3 regions of the Vibrio apostichopi genome follow, and region 1 is predicted to be linked to each of the others. Evidence: predicted binding sites of a transcription regulator. Region 1 holds the regulator's gene; each other region holds the start of a gene.

Region 1 (4,268 bases):
TCACTGGTCTTATTAGTAGTGAAATCTCGTTTTTTAATGAGACAGAGGCTTTAACCACCTAGGAACTTTGAAGTACATCTATTAACATGAACAAGATCCCCCAAATAATAATATCCTAGGAACCTACACCTATGTCTGAAGACAGCCGCCAAGACCAATCCTCTCAAGAATTATCGCCTCAAGAACGATTCCGTCAGCAAGCTCTTGATTATCATGAGTTCCCAATTCCAGGCAAAATTGCCGTAGCACTGACGAAGCCTGCAAACTCTGCAGAAGATCTAGCACTTGCATACAGCCCAGGCGTGGCTGAGCCTGTTCGCGAGATCGCACAGAACGTTGATAACGTCTATAAATACACAGGTAAGGGCAACATGGTTGCTGTTATCTCTAACGGTACTGCGATTCTTGGCCTAGGTAACCTTGGTCCTATTGCTTCTAAACCTGTAATGGAAGGTAAAGCGCTACTGTTTAAGCGTTTTGCTGGTTTAGATTCTATCGATATTGAAGTAAAACACCGCACAATCGATGAGTTCGTTGATACGGTTGCGAATATCGCAGATACATTCGGTGGTATTAACCTAGAAGACATCAAAGCACCAGATTGTTTTGAGATTGAACGTCGCCTGATTGAGCGTTGTGATGTACCTGTATTCCACGATGACCAACACGGTACTGCGATTGTAACGGCAGCGGGTATGCTGAACGCGATTGAGCTTCAAGGTAAGAAACTGGAAGAGTGTAAGATCGTTTGTTTAGGTGCTGGCGCAGCGGCTGTAGCATGTATGGAGCTACTGATTAAGTGTGGCGCTCAGCGTGAGAAGATCTACATGCTTGACCGTAAAGGTGTGATCCACACTCGTCGTGATGACCTAAACGAATACAAAGAGCTGTTCGCAAATAACACTGACAAGCGCACGCTTGAAGATGTTATCGAAGGCGCTGACCTGTTCTTGGGTGTATCGGGTCCTAATTTGCTACCAGCTGAAGCACTAACGTTGATGGCTGATAAGCCTGTTGTGTTTGCATGTTCAAACCCAGATCCAGAGATCAAGCCTGAGCTTGCTCATGAAGTTCGTTCTGACCTGATTATGGGTACTGGCCGCAGTGATTACCCTAACCAAGTAAACAACGTACTTTGTTTCCCATTCATTTTCCGTGGTGCGCTAGATGTGCGTGCGAGCGAAATCAATGACGAAATGAAATTGGCTGCTGTTAAAGCGATTCGTGAACTGGCGAAAGAAGAAGTTCCGGCTGAAGTACTGGCTGCTGCGGGTGAAACTGCATTGGAGTTCGGTAAAGGTTACATCATTCCTAAGCCAATGGACCCACGTCTACTTCCTCGCGTAGCAAAAGCTGTAGCGGAAGCGGCGGTTGAGTCTGGCGTTGCTCGTATTGAGATGCCTGCTAACTATATGGCTTAATAGCTTGTTATAGCTTGTTCGCGACTGCTCTATTGAGCGAAAAGAATAATAAAAAACCGACCCATTAGGAGTCGGTTTTTTTATGTCTATCATTCACTGCGCAGTCATAGAGGGCGTAGTGGTTGATGTTACAAATAGGGTTCAGTTATCGCGAATCAATATTGAAGGCAGTGACTGAGTTATTGTTATTCTTCGTCAAACGCTTCGAACTCGATACCCATCTCTGTCATCAGTTTTTTCACTTCAGTCGGAATATCGTCTGGACGGTCTTTACGAAGGTCTTCATCCGTTGGTAGTGGTTGGCCTGTGTACGCATGTAGAAAGGCTTCGCACAGTAGCTCACTGTTTGTTGCATGGCGTAGGTTATTAATCTGGCGGCGAGTGCGCTCGTCAGTAAGAACCTTTAACACTTTTAGAGGGATAGAAACTGTAATTTTCTTTACTTGTTCGCTTTTCTTTCCATGCTCAGCATATGGGCTTATGTATTCACCATTCCAGTCGGCCATTGCGTACCTTCATCACTTTAGTTGTTAGAATAAATTAATAGTGGTGATTTTAGCGGGATTTACTGCCATAAGCAAAGACATATGGACGTCTAGAAGTGTTGACGTCTCACGTTTATGAAAGTAAAGTGAATAACATATATCTAACACAGCCGCAAAATGCCGACAAGCAGCTGTGATTCTCAGACGCAAAACTTGTAAGGAAGCACCTATGAGCAGCCGGAAGCCAGCAACCATCGCAGTACGTACTGGTATCGAGTCAGACACGCAACACCATGCCGTTGTCCCACCTATTTATCTTTCGACTAACTATGGGTTTCCCGCTTTTGGTGAAGTGCCAAAGTATGATTATACCCGTTCTGGTAACCCAAACCGTGGTTTATTAGAAACGGCACTGTTCGAGCTTGAATCGGGCAAAGGCGCAGTTGTTACTAACTGCGGTACTTCGGCGCTTAACTTATGGGTTTCGGCTTTCTTAGGTGGCGATGATCTTATTATTGCACCGCACGACTGCTACGGCGGCACTTACCGTCTGTTTAACACACGCTCACTCAAAGGTGACTTCAAAGTTCTGTTTGTTGATCAATCGGATCAAGCAGCGCTGGATGCGGCGATCGCGCTTAAGCCAAAGTTGATCTTAATTGAAACACCATCGAACCCATTGGTTCGTGTGGTTGATATTGCAGAAACTTGCCGCAAAGCGAAAGAAGTGGGTGCACTGGTTGCTGTCGACAACACGTTTTTGACACCTGTGTTCCAAAAGCCTTTAGAGCTGGGTGCTGATTTTGTTATCCACTCAACCACTAAATACATCAACGGACACTCGGATGTTATTGGTGGCGTTGTGGTCACCAAAACTGAAGAGCACGCTGAAGAGTTAGCATGGTGGGGCAACTGTATTGGTGCGACCGGCACACCATTTGATAGCTACATGACGCTACGTGGTATTCGTACGCTAGGTGCGCGTATGCGTGTTCACGAAGAGAGCTCACGTGAAATTCTGACGGCTCTGCAACAACAAGACCTGGTGGGTACGATTTACCACCCAAGCCTGCCTGAACATCCGGGTCACGAGATCGCCAAGAAACAGCAGTTGGGCTTTGGTTCCATGCTGAGCTTTGAGTTTGCGGGCTCTTTTGAAGCGCTTAAATATTTTGTCGATAAGTTAGAGCTATTTTCTTTGGCTGAATCACTGGGTGGTGTTGAAAGCTTGATTTGTCACCCTGCGTCGATGACTCACCGTGCGATGGGTGAAGAAGCATTGGCTGAAGCGGGTGTTTCTCAACAACTACTGCGCCTTTCTGTCGGCCTTGAAGATGCAGAAGACCTAATCGACGATCTCAAGCAAGCCTTCGAAAGAACACAAGGCTTTATCGCTGAAGGGGAGGGTTAATAATGGCAACCTTTCGCCAGCTACATAAATTTGGTGGCAGCAGTTTAGCGAACCCTGAATGTTATCAACGCGTGGTCAACATTCTTAGAGAATACTCATCAGCCACTGACTTGGTCGTGGTATCGGCAGCGGGTAAAACAACCAACCGTTTGATTGAGTTTGTTGAAGCGCTCGACAAAGATGGCCGTATTGCTCATGAATGCCTACAAACCCTTCGTCAGTTCCAGCTTGAACTGATTGAAGCATTACTTGAAGGCGAAGCCGCTTCTCAACTAACGGCAACCATCCAACAAGAATTTACCGCTTTGGGTGAGCTCACTGCTCCCTTGAGCGAAGCACAAAAAGCGCAAGTGCTTGGTCATGGTGAGGTTTGGTCTTCACGTTTGTTGGCGACGTTGTTGTGCCAGCATGACTTACAAGCGGTTGCTCAAGATGCGCGTGCCTTTTTACGTGCAGAAGCGGGTGCTCAACCTGAAGTTGACCGCGCACGCTCTTACCCTCTGATTAAAGAAGCCTTAGCGCAGCATGCCCATTGTCGCGTGGTGATTACGGGCTTTATGGCTCAAAACTGCGAAGGCGAAACGGTACTGCTCGGTCGTAACGGTTCGGATTACTCAGCAACTGTGATTGGTGCTCTAGCTGAAGTTGAACGTGTGACTATTTGGAGTGACGTGGCGGGTGTATACAGCGCAGATCCTCGTTTGGTTTCGGATGCGTGCTTACTGCCTCTGCTTCGCCTTGATGAAGCGAGTGAATTAGCTCGTTTAGCGGCTCCAGTGCTACACAGCCGAACGCTACAGCCTGTGGCTCAAAGTGCTATGGACTTAAGCTTACGCTGTAGCTATCAGCCGGAGGCGGGCTCTACACAGATAGAGCGTGTACTGGCATCGGGTCGTGGTGCAAAAATCATTACCTCTTTGGATGAAGTTCTTATCGTGCAACTGACTTTTG
Region 2 (4,268 bases), 1.8 Mb from region 1:
TTCTGTTAAAGCGCTAGATATCGGTGTTGGTGCAAACTGTATCTACCCAATCATAGGTGCGACAGAGTATAAATGGCGTTGTACCGGCACGGACGTGGATCCTGTTTCAGTGAAAGCGGCGAACTTTATTGCAGAAAGCAATGCGAACCTAAAAGGTAAGATCCGAAGTCGTTTACAAGCAGACTCTGAATCCATCTTTAAAGGTGTGATTAAGGATAATGAGCGTTACGATGTCACTATTTGTAATCCTCCTTTCCATGGATCGCAAGAAGAAGCGGAGCAAGGTTCTCAACGTAAACTAGACAACTTAGCAGCCAATCGAGCGAAGAAAGCAGGCTTACCGTTTAAGCCTGAGCGTAAAAACAAGAAGACGGCGCAGAATGCTGTAGATGCAGCGAACAAACCAACATTGAACTTTGGTGGTCAGAAAACCGAATTGTGGTGTCCGGGTGGTGAAGCTGCGTTTATCTTGAAAATGGCCAAAGAGAGCCAATTGTTCTCGACGCAAGTCTTGTGGTTTACGACGCTGATTTCTAAGAAAGACAACGTAGATATGATTCGTTCAGAACTTGGTAAGCTGAGAGCAAAACAAGTGAAAGTGGTTGAGATGTCTCAAGGACAAAAAGTCAGTCGCTTCGTTGCTTGGACATTTATGGACGACGAACAGCGTCAACAATGGATCGAATTGAAATAACGAATCCAGAATTGAAGTAACCGGTTCAAAACCGACCTCTAAAACTAACAACGGGCTTGCTGATACTTTCAGCAAGCCCGTTTCTATTTAATCATCTAAAACCCAAGCTGGTTTAAACAGAAAGCAACTCGTCTAATTCGCTTTGATACTTCTGCTGTAATGCGCTGTTGCCGGCTTTCTTTTCTAGTTCGATTAAGATCTGAAGTGAGGGTACTTGATAGCCATAACGCTGGTGGAATTTAAACAGGCGCAGCCGAGCATCATTATAATCCTCGGTACTGACTTCTATCTTAGATAGCTGAAGAATTGATTTTACGCGGTTTGGATCGTGGTCTATTGCTCTCGTGAAGTAGTATCGTGCTTGGTCCACTTCGCCTGCTTTAAACGCACAAAAAGCCGCGTTTTCATAACTTGCAGACACTAAATAATAGTAAGGCTGGTCAATAGCTTGGTTGAAGTATTTATCGGCTTGCTCGTATTCACCCTGTTTACATAAAAAGGTGCCGTAATTATTGAGCACGTTACCATTTTTGGAATCTAAGCGCAGAGCTTTTTGATAAGTCACTCTGGCTTCATCAATTTCGCCGACTCGTTCAAAATAGTGAGCCATAGACAGGCGTGCGCGATAGTAACTTGGTGCATGTTTAACGGCGAGTTCAAGATTCTCTCTAGCTCTTACCATGTTACCTTGCCCCATGTACCCCAAACCTAACTCGATTCGAGATTCAGACATCGCAATAGGGTCGCTTTCTATTTTAGGTTGTCCTTTAGTCACAGAAACGCAGCCAACCAGAGAGAATGAAGCAAGTAGCGCGAGATTTGGTAGTAGGGGATATGAAAACAACGATTTGGCAGGCATGTGCGGCTCCTTATGAACACAAACACATCATATGAAATCGCAGTCGTCGAAGTGGTAAATCTATTATGGAATGCGAGCCACACACCATAAAAAAGCCGCCCTCAATTAGCTGTTTTATCAACAACCTACCGAGTGCGGCTTTATCAAGATTAACTATAACGAACTACTGATTACTACGACCTGTTGATTACTACGAACTCACGTTTAATCGTCTTTAGTGAAGTTGTCTTCGCTGAAGTGATCCAGATCGTAAGGTGTTTGCTGGTAAACGCAGTAGTTTAGCCAGTTGGAGAACAATAAGTGCCCATGGCTTCGCCAGCTTGCAACCGGCTTATTATCTGGATTGTTGTTCGGGTAGTAATTGATAGGAATCACCGGCTCCATGCCTTCCCCTAAATCACGAACGTACTCACCGTGTAATGTATGCGCATCGTATTCTGGGTGACCAGTTACAAACACGTTTCGCTTATCTTTGGTTGCGGCTAAGTAAACACCAGCAACGTCAGATGTCGCAAGAATATCCAGTTCAGTATGGTCGTTTAGGTATTCTTGTGAGAAATCGGCATAACGCGAATGGGGCGCTAAAAACGTATCATCAAAGCCACGTAAAAGAGGGTGGTATGGGTTATGTATCTCGTGACTGTAAACACCAGAAAGCTTCTCCTTGCGCGTGCGTTTTGGCAAATCATACAACAGCTTCAAGCCCGCTTGAGCCGCCCAGCATACATACAGAGTCGAGGTAACGTGTTTATTGGCCCACTCCATGATGGTTTTTAGGTGGTCCCAGTAGATAACATCTTCAAATTGAACTAAGCCAAGCGGCGCACCAGTGATGATCAATCCATCAAAGTTTCTCCCTTTGACCATTTCAAATTGGCGGTAGAAGTTATCAAGGTGCTCTGTCGGTGTGTTTTTGCTTGGTCGGTCATCAATGCGCAGCAGCTCAACATCTACTTGCAATGGACTGTTCGATAGTAGGCGTAAGAATTGAGTTTCAGTTTCAATCTTCTTCGGCATTAGGTTGAGGATCAAGACTCGAAGTGGACGAATTTCCTGTGTCGATGCTCTTGATAGCGGCATAACAAAGATGTTCTCTTCACGAAGAACATCAGATGCTGGCAATTGGTCTGGAATGCGAATAGGCACAGCTTTCTCCCTAAGCTAGATATGTAGACGTCTATACTTCTAAATTTATAGTAGTTTTATACGCTTGTCGATATACAAAATGGATAGATGTAAATTATTTGTGTTTTTTATCAAAAGCAACACCTACCTACTAAGGGCTTGTAGTGTGTTGTTCGTACATTCGGGGTGGGGGAATAGTTTGACTCAAGTATGTAGGATTAGAGGAGTTATCGGAGCAACTCGATAGTATTTGAGATAAACTCATGTTTTCGAATTAGCCTGTAAAGTGACAGATGAAGTTAATACTCATTCGAGGATTGCCTGGCTCGGGCAAATCAACAAAAGCAAAGACCTACGATGCATTACATGTCGAAGCGGATATGTATTACGTGAATGAGCAAGGTGAATATCATTTCGATCCTAGGCAGTTGCAGCAAGCGCATGAGTGGTGTCAGAACACGACGGAAAATGGCCTAAAGCAAGGGCTAGATGTTGTGGTGTCGAACACATTCATCAAGCAGTGGGAAATGAAGGCTTATCGCCAACTTGCACTCAAATACAAAGCTGATTTGGTTATCGAAGTCTGCCGAGAGCAATATGGCAGCATTCATGATATCGAACCATCGGTGATTAAGCGTATGGTGAAAGATTGGCAAGAATAGTCCTGTACTTTTTGCTAACGACTATCTGGCTAACGAATCAAACACAACGACCAATATTTAAACTTAAAGAATAACTCCAAGGTAAAGATTGAAATGGCAAAGCGCTCAGTTGTGGTCGACATGACTTCTTATGGTATCTACTCCACATGGGATTCAAAATCTAAAGACCTACCAAAAATCCAAGAGTTCACCACGATTGTCGACGCTGAAATTGACGTCGAGTTTGGCTATATCCTGAATATCAAAAAAGCCAAAGGTGAAAAGATCCGTTACTGCATCTATCACCCAGATATCACCACAGATAAAGGTGAAGTCTTAGAACCGTTTGATGGTGAAGAATATGTAGGCAACAACGATTGGGACTTCTACTTAGGCGACACTATTTGGGCTCCTATCTCGAACAAACTCGGTAAATGGCGTATGACAGTCGAGCTAAAAGGAAACATCATTGCCGACAAGACATTCGACCTAGTTGGCAAAGACGAAAGCCAGTTCTGGAAGCGTCGAGGCTTCTAGACGAAATTTCTGGTAAACGTTAGTTTTAGGCTAAACGCAAGACAACAAAAAAGCCGAGTCACACGTCATATGGGGACTCGGCTTTTTGATATGAGCTAAATGGTATTTCCACCTAGCTTAGAAGCAAGACTATTGAGTCACGTAAGCGACAACAAACTCAGTGATTGCGACCATGTCCTTCACTGCAATGTACTCTTCAGTGGTGTGAACTTTCGCCATACCCGTAGAAAGGTTAACGGTTGTTAGACCTTTCGCGTTGAAGTTGTTTGCATCGCTACCGCCGCCAGTGCGTTTGGTGTTCGCCGTTACGCCAAGCTTCTCAAATGCTGTTTTGATAGAAAGAATATGCGGGTGATCGTCTGCAATCACGAATGCATCGTAAGCACGAGTCGATTCGATCTCCACTTCAGCA
Region 3 (4,268 bases), 1.9 Mb from region 1:
AAAAGTCTCTTGAGGTGTTACTTTTCTAAATTGTGCTTAATGATTTGTTCCACCACACCATCCATCGTCCTGCAGCTAATCTCAGGATTCAAATACAAAGGATGATATTCAACGCCTGTGCGGTCTATATAGGCTGCCTGTAAGCCGGCGGATAATGCACCATGAGTGTCCCAATCGTGAGTAGCGACAAGACGAAGGTTTTCGACAGGCTCTTTTAACGTTTCTGCTGCAAATCTATACACATCTGAATTTGGTTTGAAACTGCCTGTTTCTTCAACGGAAATGACGGTGTCGAAATAATCTTCTAAGCCTGAGTTCTTGATTTGAGAAGTGATTAGGTCGAGGGATGAGTTTGAAAAAGCGACGGTTTTAAAGCCGTTGTTACGCAATTCAAGTAAAGATGCTTTGATATCAGTGTGCGGCGGTAGAGTGGCAAAAGAAGTTAACAAGGCATCTTTGCTTTCCGCCGTTAAATCACACTTGTACCGTTGTGCAATAGCGCCGAGCGCTGCATTCGCTAGTTCAGAAAAAGTAGACTTTACGTTTGTTGCGATGCAAACCGTTGAAGAGTGCAAAAGCTTTGAGAACCAAAGTGATAGTGCATCCTCACTGCCAAATGCCGCTTTAAATTTAGGCTGTAATGACTCCAAATTTAAAACCGTTTCGTTTATATCAAACAGTATCACTTCTTTATTCATGCGAAGAACCCAGATTTAATTGAATTTCGTACTTACATAATCCGCTCGGATGACCCGGTTTTCAACCTCGATTTAAGTAACTTAAGCTTGGTTCTCTAATTTGAAAAGAGGGTTGGAATGAGTCATCGATGAAAACGTCACTCAAATCTGGCGTTGCTTACTGAGTTGCAGACAGCGCCAAATCTGAAATGATTTATTTAGCTTATTTAGCTTAATTTGCAGCTTCGATAGTGCCTTTGAAAGTGCTGTTTAAAAAGTCATTGATCTCTTGTGAGTGGTAAATTGAGATGATCTTTTTATACGTTTCATTGTTTTTGTCTTCTTCTCGCGCTGCCACAACCATCACAGCTAAAGGTGCGTCTTTTTTCTCTAAGTAAATGCCTTGTTTCTTAGGATCGAGCCCAGCCGACATGACATAGTTCATGGTGATTGCTGCTGCATCTACATCGTCAAGAGAGCGGGGTAGCTGAGCGGCATCCACTTCAACAAATCGAATGTTCTTCGGGTTGTTAACAATATCGTTTAAAGATGCATTGAAACCAGCGTTGTCTTTTAATGAAATCAGCCCGGCATCTTCAAGTAGTAGCAGTCCACGCCCGCCATTCGTTGGGTCGTTTGGAATCGCGATTCGTGCGTTATCTGGGATAGAGTCAAGCGAAGTGTACTTGTTCGAGTAAACGCCCATACGCATCAAAATTGAACGTCCGATAGAAACTAACTGGCTATCGTGATTGGCATTAAAGTTATCGAGAAATGGCTGATGCTGGTAACTGTTCAGTTGGATACTTCCATCGTCCAGTGCTGCGTTAGGGGTGATGTAGTCTGAGAATTCGACGAGTTCAATGTTTATCCCTTGCTTTGCTGCTTCTTTGGCAACAGCTTGTACAACTTGTGCATGTGGGCCAACTGTCGCCCCAATCTTGATAACATCCTCGTCTTTTTTTCCACATCCTGTCACGCCGAATGCGAATGCTAATGCCAACAGGGATGCTGTGATTTTTTTGTAGCGGTTCATGATAACTCCATTTAATTAACCAAAAGACGTTTAGATGTCTAGATGTCTATATTATCTATTTATAAAGTTGGGTCAATAGGTTTGTCAGAAGCAAAGTTAGATCTAGAAAACAAAGGCCTCGCACGTATGAGGCCTTTTGGGTTTCGTTGAGTAAGATATAGGGCAGTCACTTGCAACCTAAAGAAAACGGGTTCGGTAATCTCGCCTATTAAGAAAGCTTTTGATTAAAGAACTCAAGCGTACGTGTCCATGCTAATTCTGCTTCTTCTTCGGCATATCGACCTGTTGAATCGTTATGGAAGCCATGATTCACACCGTCATAGATGTAAGCGGTGTAGTCTGCCCCAATCTCTTTGAGTTCGGCTTCATAGTCTGGCCAAGTTGCATTCACACGTTTATCGATTCCAGCGAATTGGATCAGTAATGGCCCTTTGACGTTCTTTCTTAAATCAGGAGCGGCAGGAGTGCCGTAAAATGGAACGCCCGCATCCAGCTGCTCTGGCATTACCGCCGCCAACATATTCACGATATAGCCACCGAAGCAAAACCCTACAGCGCCTAGTTTTCCGTTACTTTTTTCATGAGATTTCAAAAAGTTTGCAGCGGCGATAAAGTCTTCTTCGATTTTCTCTCTGGATAATGATTTTTGCATTGCTCGACCTTCATCATCATTACCTGGGTACCCGCCAAGCGAATAGAGTGCATCAGGTGCAAACGCAATAAACCCAGCGGCCGCGAGTCGTCTTGCCACATCCTTTACGTATGGATTCAAGCCTCTATTTTCATGTATGACCAAGACGACAGGCGCATTACCCTCTAGCTCTTTTGGTACCACCAAGTAGCCATAGCCTTCTCCGTGGCCTTTAGGCGAAGGAAATTTCTCGTAGGTTGCTTTGATGGAAGGATCATTGAAAGAGACTTGCTCTGCGTTTGCATAATTAGGAATCAATGCAGACGTTAATGTTGTCATGGTTAAGCCAAGTACAGCCAACCCAGATAGACGAGCCATAAACTCTCTGCGATCAATCAGACCGTGTGCATATTCGTCATACCAATCAAATGCTTCTTGGGGGATAGATCGAGTTGGATCTGATTGAGATTCGGTACTTTTATTCATAACTTTTCCTTGTTGTGAGTTGTTTGACCAATCAACTATAGTGGAAACTTCAATATATTTGAACGATCGCTCAATAACTTTTTAACTATTTGTTATATCAAAGTACAAAAATTAGATGACAGTCAGATAAAACGACCACTTCGGAATCGATTCCCTTGTCTTAGGTTTGTTTTACTGGATCAATCAACACAAGGTTGATGTAAGTGATTCAGTCAGTGAAGCAGGGTAGTTAAGACTATTCGATATTTGCTTTTCTTATTTGGGGAGGAGGTTCTAGTTCTAAATTGGCCTTTAATAGCTAGGCATATTTACCGTCAGTAGGGCAGTATGTTTCAATACAAAACGCTTGATTTTACTCTGGTATAATCTTTCCCCATAAGGAAGCCTTAGCGTTATTAGAACCGTTTTAATGAGAGATAAAGATTAGATGTTGAAACTTTTGTGTCAGATAAAAAAATGGAAACTTGCAGCGTTTAGTTTGCTCATGCTTATTTGCGCATTTTTTATCTACAACCAGTTTGGCAACCGTATGTCCCGTGTCGATGAGGCAGACTTTCTGATCGGGCAACTGAATACAGTCTTGGATGCCGCTGAGCAATATTCTCTTGATAATGGCTCTTTGCCTCCCATCACTTCCGATACCGACACTAAATACGGCTACTTGAATATCAATCACTTAATTGAAAATCCGGGCCTATCAACATGGCAAGGGCCGTACCTATCTTTTGACGATACATGGATAGGTGGAGATCAGTACATCGATAATCCAGATTACATAGCAACGCAATTACTGCTTAAGGAAAAGGGTAGTCAGTGGGCACGAGGAAGCACCGAGACAGGTTGTGAATCGTCGTCAGCAACCTGTTCTCTTGCGGCTTGTATCTGGTTGGTACCAATAAAAGTGGCACAAGAAATTAATCAGATTGTCGATGGCAATACGAGTCTCGAAAGTTCTAATACGACCGGAAAAATACGTTACGATAAAGCATTTGGTGGCGCACTTGTTTGTATGGTTGGAGATGACTATCCAATGCCTTCTGTACAGTCCAATTAAGTCGCCCCTAATTACCTCACTGGCAGCTTGGTCTTTGTTTTTACCTGACCGAAGGCGAAGCTGGATTCAATAGAGGCAATATTTGGCAGGCGAGTTAACTGTTTGCGGATGAACTGCTCATAGCTTTTGAGCGATTCACTCACTACATGCAGTAGGTAGTCGTGATTGCCCGTCATCAGAAAGCACTCTAACACTTCATCAATCACTTCAATGTGTTGCTCAAAATCTCGCATGTTCTCTTCTGTTGGCTTTTCAAGTTTCACCAACACAAACACATTCACAGGTAAGCCACACGCTTCTTGATCTACGCTGGCGTGATAGCCACGAATAATCCCTTGTTTCTCTAGGGCTCGAACTCGGCGTAAACAAGGAGAGGGCGACAGC

Evidence for each region. Region 1 encodes MetJ, which represses methionine synthesis genes. Its sites were predicted from a motif close to TTAGACNTNTANANGTCTAA; they were not measured.
Region 2: metA (homoserine O-acetyltransferase MetA) is a predicted target of MetJ. The motif match lies at 2,723-2,742, and genes of this name have one in related genera.
Region 3: QUF19_RS07050 (MetQ/NlpA family ABC transporter substrate-binding protein) is a predicted target of MetJ. The motif match lies at 1,744-1,763, and genes of this name have one in related genera.

Annotation. Positions count from the first base shown of each region.
Region 1 covers NZ_AP028067.1:3,499,189-3,503,456, reverse strand. The annotation lists gene QUF19_RS15740 (malic enzyme-like NAD(P)-binding protein) at 132-1,421, shown strand; gene metJ (met regulon transcriptional regulator MetJ) at 1,607-1,927, opposite strand; gene QUF19_RS15730 (O-succinylhomoserine (thiol)-lyase) at 2,136-3,317, shown strand; gene QUF19_RS15725 (bifunctional aspartate kinase/homoserine dehydrogenase II) at 3,320-4,268, shown strand, end outside.
Region 2 covers NZ_AP028067.1:1,691,828-1,696,095, forward strand. The annotation lists gene rlmF (23S rRNA (adenine(1618)-N(6))-methyltransferase RlmF) at 1-694, shown strand, start outside; gene pilW (type IV pilus biogenesis/stability protein PilW) at 807-1,553, opposite strand; gene metA (homoserine O-acetyltransferase MetA) at 1,758-2,699, opposite strand; gene QUF19_RS07720 (AAA family ATPase) at 2,972-3,340, shown strand; gene QUF19_RS07725 (DUF3859 domain-containing protein) at 3,434-3,856, shown strand; gene QUF19_RS07730 (M20/M25/M40 family metallo-hydrolase) at 3,986-4,268, opposite strand, start outside.
Region 3 covers NZ_AP028067.1:1,562,748-1,567,015, forward strand. The annotation lists gene QUF19_RS07045 (haloacid dehalogenase type II) at 18-698, opposite strand; gene QUF19_RS07050 (MetQ/NlpA family ABC transporter substrate-binding protein) at 910-1,713, opposite strand; gene QUF19_RS07055 (dienelactone hydrolase family protein) at 1,922-2,830, opposite strand; gene QUF19_RS07060 (type II secretion system protein) at 3,258-3,884, shown strand; gene QUF19_RS07065 (Lrp/AsnC family transcriptional regulator) at 3,896-4,268, opposite strand, start outside.